Linked DNA regions of Martelella mediterranea DSM 17316. The protein of the gene in region 2 interacts with the protein of the main gene of each other region in a pairwise test. Links are inferred from orthologs where the notes say so. Each region holds a gene or a part of one and is shown on either strand. Other genes may lie near its edges.

Region 1 (2,850 bases), 660 kb from region 2 along the record:
AGAAATTGCCGAAGACGCGCCAGCTTGAATATGCCGGCGAGAAGCTGAAGGTGATCGAGGTCAACGGTACCTATTACTCCTCGCAGAAGCCCGCGACCTTCGCCAAATGGGCGGCGAGCGTGCCGGACGGCTTTATCTTTTCGCTGAAGGCCAGCCGCTTCTGCACCAACCGCAAGAAGCTCGCCGAGGCCGAGGGCTCGATCGACAAATTTCTCGGCCAGGGCGTCACCGAGCTTGGCGACAGGCTGGGGCCGATCCTGTGGCAGTTCATGCCAACCAAGAAGTTCGAGGCGGAGGATTTCGAGGATTTCCTGAAGCTTCTGCCGCAAGAACGCGACGGCCTTGCCCTCAAACATGCGCTCGAAGTCCGCCACCCTTCTTTCCTTGACCCGGAATTCGTGGCGCTTGCCCGCAAATATGGCGCGACGATAGTCTGCGCCGATCATCCCGAATACCCGATGATCGCCGACGTCACCGGCGATTTTGTCTATGCACGGCTGCAAAAGGGCGAGGATGGCAACCCCCATTGCTATCCCGACAAGGCGCTGAAGGAATGGGCTGACAAGCTGAAGCTCTGGTCAAGGGGCGGCGCGCCCGACGATCTGCCGCTTCTTGCCGGCGATGCGCCGGAGGCAAAGCCGCGCGAGGTCTATGCGTTCTTCATCACCGGCGGCAAGGTCCGCGCCCCGGCGGGGGCGCAGAAGCTGCAAGGCCTGGTCGACAAATTGGATCTGCGTAGGGACCGGACTCTGTCGGTGGCAATGCGACTCAGCGTCCGTTATCGATAATCTCGTGGATTGAAGGCAGGTGGGTCGGCAGGTCCTCGGCCGTCAGCCCCGCCCCTGCCCGGTTCCCGGCCTCGCCGTGAAGCCAGGCTCCGGCGGCGGCGGCTTCGAATGCCGGTACGCCCTGGGCCAGCAACCCGCCGATCGTGCCGGAAAGCACATCGCCGGACCCGGCGGTAGCGAGCCATGGCGGGGCATTGGCGTTGATCGCGATCCTGCCGTCCGGCGACGCGATCACGGTATCGGCGCCCTTGTAGAGCACCACCGCATGGGCGCGCCGGGCCGCCCGCAATGCCTTTTCGGGCTTGCCGAGGTCGCTATCCTCGGCGAGATCGGGGAAGAGCCGCGCGAATTCGCCGGCATGCGGGGTCATGACGCAGGTTTCAGGGGCCGCTTCCAGCCGGTCGAACAACGCCTCAGGCTGCTCCGCGAAGGCGGTCAGTCCGTCGGCGTCGAGCACCAGCGGGCGTCCGATCAGCGTTTCGGCAAAGTCCCGCGTTTCGGCGCTTATCCCGAAACCGGGGCCGAGGACGAAGGCCGACAACCGCTTGTCGGCGATCCAGTCTCTGAGCGCGGAAACATCCTCGATGCGTTTCAGCATGATCGCCGTCAGATGCGCGGCATTGACGAGGATTGCCTGCGGCGCTGCCGCGATCGTGACCAGCCCGGCGCCCGCCTTCAAACCCGCCATTGCGGCAAGCCGTGCGGCGCCCGTGGCCGAGGCGCCGCCGGAAAACACGCCGAGATGGCCGCGGCTGAACTTGTGTGAGTCGGCGCCAGCGCGCGGCAGGCTGTCGGCCCACAGCGCCGGGGTATTGAGATGGTGGTCGCCTGCCGCCTCCGCCAGAATGCGGCGCGGAATGCCGATGTCGAACATCTCCAGCCGGCCGCAATGCGCGCGGCCCGGCAGCAGGTAATGGCCGGGCTTGGCGGCCATGAAGGTCACGGTATGCGAGGCCGTGAAGGCCGCGCCAAGCACCTGGCCGGTCAGGCCGCTGACCCCGGACGGCAGGTCGACGGCGATCACCGGCAGACCCTCCGCCCGCGCGATCACGGCGGCAATCTCGTCGGAAAGCGGCCGGGCAAGGCCTGCGCCGAAAAGCGCATCGATGATGACATCGCCCTGCTCCGGCCGAAAGCCATCCAGCCCCGCGCTGTCCATGCCGCAATCCTGCCGCGCCCGAAGGGCGTCGCCGGAGAGCCTGGCAGGATCGCCAAGGTGAAACAGCGCCACCTTCATTCCGGTTTCGGCAAACGCGCGGGCCGCGACATAGCCATCGCCGCCATTGTTGCCGGGTCCGCACAGCACGACGGCGCGCTGCGCCGCCGGATAACACCGCAGCAGGCAGGCCGCGACCGCCCGGCCCGCGCTTACCATCAGCGCGTAGCTGTCTATACCGCTCTCAGCGGCCAGCGCGTCGGCGCGCCCCATTTCCTCAGGTGTCATCAGCAAGGCCGGCACTCCTTCATCGCGGGTGAATAGAGCGGAAAATCGGGTGATGATGCAAGAGGCGACTTTCTTCTGGCTAGTTGGTAATCAATTGCCTATTAATTAAACACAGGTTGCTGCTCAAAATTCATGCGTCCTCGTCGTCAGCGCCCCTGAAATGCCGCGCTATTGACCTGAAGGCGCCTTTTGGCGAACCTGATTTCGGTGCCACATGCGGAATGCTGCGGCAATCGCGAGGCCGCAATTTCATTTCGGTGGATTTGCACGAAGAACAATCGAACTTGGCATGCAATGTGCATTAGAAGTTCCGAGCGGGCTGACGCCTGCTTCAACGGGAGAAGCGGAGAGCAATTTTCTCATGAAAAAGATCGAAGCGATCATCAAGCCTTTCAAGCTCGACGAAGTGAAGGAAGCCCTTCAGGACGTCGGCCTGCAGGGCATCACTGTCACGGAAGCCAAAGGCTTCGGGCGCCAGAAGGGTCATACGGAGCTTTACCGGGGCGCTGAATATGTCGTCGACTTTCTTCCCAAGGTCAAAGTCGAGGTCGTTCTGGCAGACGAAAACGTGGACGCGGTCATCGAAGCCATCCGCAACGCCGCTCAAACCGGGCGTAT
Region 2 (5,149 bases):
CCACAATCGGTTACGGGCGCGGTACCGGCTCATGTAGAGGGAAGTAACGCCGTGTAGAGGCAGGTCTCAACAAAACGACCCGCCGCGACTATCCGCGACGGGTCGTTTTGCGAGCGACCGTTTTATAGCAATTCCAGGTGAAGTGGACACCGGTGCACCGTCCGGAATTGCGTAAAAACAAAGAGATAGAGCCTTTCCGTGAAATGCGGAAAGGTTCTAAAGAACAGGTCAGCCGTATTCCGCCATATCGGCCGCCACTGCGGCCTGCATCTCGTCCAGCACGTCGGGAAGCGCGCTAAGGACCCGGTTCCAGCGCGGCATCAGCGGCGTTGCGTCCGGGGTTTCGAGGAAGGCGTTGCCGGCTTCCGTCAGGTTGGTCGCAAACAGTTCGACCGCCTGTTCCTCCTTGTGCCGGTCGGTGGAAAGCCCGTTCATGCGGGCGTCGTTGTGGTAGGTCTCGACCAGATCCAGCGCGGTGCGGAAATAGGCCGCCTTCACCGTTCTGAGCGTCTCCTGCGAGAAGGTCACGCCGTCGGTCGCAAGCTTGCGGAAAACGGTCTTGCAGATGTCCGTGGACATGCGCGACAGACCCTGCTGGGCATCCTCCTGCGAAAGCGGCTGGTGCTTGTGGTCGTAGGCGTCGGAAATATCGACCTGGCAGATGGCATTGTTGGAATAGTTGCGCCACAGTTCCGACAGCACGCCGATCTCGAGGCCCCAATCCCACGGAATGCGGATATCGGGCAGGATGTGCGTACGCATCGCGAATTCGCCGGCGAGCGGATAGCGGAACCCCTTCAGGTAATCGAGATAGGGCTGGTGGCCGATGGTCTTTTCCAGCGCCAGTAGAAGCGGCGTCACCAGAAGCCGGGTCACGCGCCCGTTGAGCGAACCGTCGGCGATGCGCGGATAATAGCCCTTGGCGAACACATAGGGAAAGGCGGGGTTGGTGACCGGATAGACCAGGCGGGCCAGCATCTCGCGGGAATAGGTCACGATGTCGCAATCATGCAGAGCCACGACGGACGAGTTGCGCGCGCCGAGAACATAGCCGATGCAGTACCACACATTGCGGCCCTTGCCGGGTTCTGCCGGCGCCAGCGACGCTTCGCCCAGCCGGTTGTGGACGGCCTGCATGCGCGGGCCATCGTTCCACAGCACCGCGTGGTGCTGGGGCAGGCGGCTGAAATATTTCAGCGCGTAGCGATACTGTTCCTCATCGGCGCGGTCGAGGCCGATGACGATGTTGGAAATATAGGGCACCTCAGTCAGGTGTTTGACGATGTTGTCGAGTGCCTCTGCCTCGAGCTCGGAGAACAGGGAGGGCAGGATCAGCGTGATCGGGCGGGTCGCCGAAAAGCTCGAAAGCTCGCGCTCTACGCGATGGAGCGAGCGTTCGCGCAGGTTGTGAAGCGTCGCGACGACGCCGTTTTGATGAAAGTCAGCCATGGCGACGCTCCTGATTTTTGTGCTTGCGGCAGCGACGGGCTGCCGATTGGAATATGGATCAGAGCGGGCGGCTTTCAACGCTGCAAGGCCGCTCGATCGTCATTGTTATGCGGCAACTCCGCGAAGGGCGGGTGGGTCCGTCCAAGTGCGAACTGCTCATGCATTTACCAACTATATTATGCCAATAATTGCAATATCATGTCATTCCAGCCGTAAGGGCCCGTCCGCTCGGACCGGGCGATGAAGCCTTCGCGCTCGCGATCCGAGACCGGCAATTCGGCATGGGCGGGATTGGCGATGATGAAACCCCTGTCGGCGGCCTCCAGCATGGCCGCGTCATTGGGCGCATCGCCAAGCGCCACGGCGAAAACCGGCTCATCCGAGGTTTCCGCAAAGTGGCGGGCGATCTTTTTCATGGCCTCGGCCTTCGAGGTTTTCGGCATCAGCGTGAAGAACCGGCCGCCCTGGACCGCCTGAAACCCATGCGCGTCGAGAATTGCGGCAAAGGTCGCGCGCGCGTCCTCGCCGCCGGACCAGAGGCCGGGCTCGGAAAAACGGCGTGTGCGGGCAAGGCGGGCGCTTTCGAGCGACATGCCGGTCCTCTCGGCGACCTCGGCATCGCTCCAGTCACCGAAACCCTGGTAGTGGCGGCGCAAATCCGGGTCCATGGATGACAGCACCGCGCGTAGCCTGTCATAGACACCGTCTTCCTCCGCTTCGCCATCGGGCATGTTGACGATGCCCGCGCCGTTTTCCACGATCATCGGGTGCTCGATGCCGATCGCGGCGGCGATCGGTCGCATCTCGGCCTCGGTCTTGGAGCTTGCGAGAACGAGCGGGATGCCCCGCGCCTTCAAGAGCTCCAGCGCCGGTCGGGCTGGCTCGAAGGAATAGGTCTCGTGGTCGAGGAGCGTGCCGTCGAGATCGGTGAAGACGATGTGCATCGGATGACCTTTATGCGTCTCAGTTTCTGGCAAGAAACTGCCGCGCCGCATAAAGCGCGATCGCCGAGGCATTGGAAACATTGAGCGATTTGATCTCGCCGGGCATGTCGAGCCTTGCCAGCGTGGTCACTGTCTCGCGGGTCTTCTGGCGCAGCCCCTTGCCTTCCGCGCCGAGCACCAGCGCGATCTTGTCGCCGCGAAGGCTCTCTTCCAGCACGGCGGGCCCCTCCGAATCGAGCCCGACCGTCGTGAAGCCCATGGCGTGGAGTTCATCCACCGCCTTGGCCAGATTGGTGATCTGGATATAGGGAATATATTCCAGCGCGCCGGAAGCGGATTTGGCGAGCACCCCGGATTCGGCCGGGCTGTGGCGCATGGTGGTGATCACCGCGCCGGCGGCAAACGCGACGGCGGAACGCAGGATCGCGCCGACATTGTGCGGGTCCGTTACCTGATCGAGCACCAGGAGCAGCGGGCTGTCCTGCAGCGCATCCAGCTTGCGGACCGGCAGCGTGCGCGCCTTCAGCATCACGCCCTGATGGATCGCGTCCTCGCCGAGAATGTCGTCGATCTCCTTCGGCCGGACGATCTCCACCGGAAGGTCTGCCGGCAGTTCCAGCCCGTCCGTCAGGCGGGCAAGCGCGTTCTGAGTGATCTTGAGCGCAATCAGCGTGCGCGCCGGATTCTCGATTGCCGCGCGCACGGTGTGCAGCCCGTAAAGCAGCACCTCGTCGTCCGCCACCGGCAACGGACCGGCCGGGCCGCGCTTGCCCTGACGGGGCGGGGCAGGGGGCAGGTCGCCGCGCGCGCGCTTGCTGTCGCGGTGGGTGCGTCGGAGCTTGGCGTAGTGGCTGTCTTTGGCGGAGCCGTCGCGGTCGTGTTTCTTGTTCATGGTCTTTTTATAGAGCGGCGGGCCGCTTCCGGCTAGACGGTTGGCGCCGGTTTTGCACTGCGGCGCGCCCGCATTGCGGGCCAGATGATTTTTCAGCGGAATTTGTGAAGCGCCGTGTTGACAGAGCGTCATCAGCCGGTCATATACGCGGCGCAGATCGAAGCGAGCCGGCGTGCCGGCGCGGTATCGATCGGCGGCATGGCCGCCATCCAGGCTGGTACTGGAGGAGTGCGTGAGTGGTTAAAACGGACGGACTGTAAATCCGTTGACTTAGTCTACGTTGGTTCGAATCCAACCTCCTCCACCACCGGACCTGGGACCTGATCCGAGCGGAGCGAGGACCGGCGGATCACGCAGACAAGTTGCTGGTTGGAACGCCGATCCGAGTGTATCGAACCGAACGCTCTTCTTAAGTTCCGCGGGTATAGCTCAATGGTAGAGCAGCAGCCTTCCAAGCTGAATACGCGGGTTCGATTCCCGCTACCCGCTCCAATCCATCTCACGCCAATATCACAAGAATAATCTTTCATCGCCCTGGTTACGTGGACGATTATGTTGCGTCACGCCATTGCGTTCGTTATGGAAGTCTCGTATAGGTTGTATTTCGTTGTGATGCGTTTCGGGGTTGCGGGATGGGGCGTGTTCCGGGCGGGCGTGGGGCGAAAGCGCCTGCGGGGATTGACTTGGACCACTGTTTCTTTTGAATAGGCCGGAGTTCAACCTGTTTCAGGTTTATGCCGACCGATTGGAGTGGCCTGACTTTGCCGTCGCCGCTCCTACAGTCCCTGACGCATAAAGGTTTCGGTCGTCGCGGTTGCAGCAGCGTGATGAGTTTGATGGGGTTCTCCGGCCGGTGGATATCATGCAGTCATTGATCGTGACGGGTGGGCTGGCGATTCTGGCGGGCAGCTTTGTCCTGGCCTGGTTTACCGGCGGCCGGCAGCGCTATCTGATGCTTTTCGCAATTGCGCTGCTAACGGTGGACGCGGCCTTCATAGGCATGTTTCTCCGTCCTTACGTGCCGGATAATATCGCCTTGCCGTTCAGCAATATGGCCTTCATCGCCGCCCAGCTCACCTTCGGGGAATCTCTGCTTCAGCGGCGCGGCAAGTCCTTCGGGCGGACTTTCATAATCGGCATGTTCGTCCTCCTCAGCGCGGTCTATGTCGTGCTCTACCTTACCTCGACGATCGAGATTCGCACCGCCGGCATCAATATCGGCCTGATCGTCATCTTCGTCGTCACCCTCAAGCATATCTGGATCCGTCGCGACGACACCATTCACGACAAGCTGATCTTCTGGACCTTCATAACCCTTGGGCTGATGCACACCATCCGCACGGCCGGCGTGTTCTTCAATCAGGATATCGCCAACCCGCAGTCGGTCTTCTGGGGCTTCCTGCAGCTCTATATCCTGCTTCTGGCGATGATCCTGACGCTCGAGCTGCTGGCGTCGCATTTCGTGGAACGACTTGAGACGGCAAACACGCTGAGGGATCGCGATCACCTTACCGGTGTCCTGAACCGGGCCGGCTTCGAGCGCGCGGTGGGCGCGATCTATGCCGGGCGGACGCGGGTGATGGTGAGCCTGGTGTTGATCGACATCGACGAGTTCAAGGCGATCAATGACGCGCTCGGCCATCCGGTGGGCGATGCGGTGCTCCGGCGCGTCGGCGCGGTGCTGATCGATCAGTCGCGCGCCGGCGACATCGTCGGGCGCATTGGCGGCGACGAGTTCGCGATCCTTGCCATCGACCTCGGGGCGGAGGGGGCCGGCGCGCTCGGCGAGCGCATTCGGCGGCGGCTCGACGAAGATGCCTCAGCCGGTCAGGGCCGGCAACTCTCCGCCCGCTGCAGCGTCGGC

What was found. Proteins that work in one complex are often made in the same cells at the same time.
Region 1: the proteins of Mame_RS11875 (region 2) and Mame_RS14955 interact in binary tests that used the Escherichia coli proteins (3 or more experiments, as listed by UniProt). The link is inferred for Martelella mediterranea DSM 17316 from one-to-one orthologs.

Annotation. Positions count from the first base shown.
Region 1 is NZ_CP020330.1:3,198,150-3,200,999, forward strand. It holds Mame_RS14955 (bifunctional ADP-dependent NAD(P)H-hydrate dehydratase/NAD(P)H-hydrate epimerase), read right to left. Parts: upstream 2,233-2,850; coding sequence 769-2,232; downstream 1-768. Other genes in the region: Mame_RS14950 (DUF72 domain-containing protein), read left to right, coding at 1-788; Mame_RS14960 (P-II family nitrogen regulator), read left to right, coding at 2,594-2,850. UniProt on the Escherichia coli protein: Bifunctional enzyme that catalyzes the epimerization of the S- and R-forms of NAD(P)HX and the dehydration of the S-form of NAD(P)HX at the expense of ADP, which is converted to AMP.
Region 2 is NZ_CP020330.1:2,540,880-2,546,028, forward strand. Bases 1,350-4,104 are described here. They hold Mame_RS11875 (TrmH family RNA methyltransferase), read right to left. Parts: upstream 3,286-4,104; coding sequence 2,413-3,285; downstream 1,350-2,412. Other genes in these bases: Mame_RS11865 (glycosyltransferase family protein), read right to left, coding at 1,350-1,449; Mame_RS11870 (HAD-IIB family hydrolase), read right to left, coding at 1,626-2,393. Outside these bases: more of Mame_RS11865, read right to left, coding at 229-1,349; Mame_RS11890 (GGDEF domain-containing protein), read left to right, coding at 4,148-5,149. UniProt on the Escherichia coli protein: Specifically methylates the ribose of guanosine 2251 in 23S rRNA.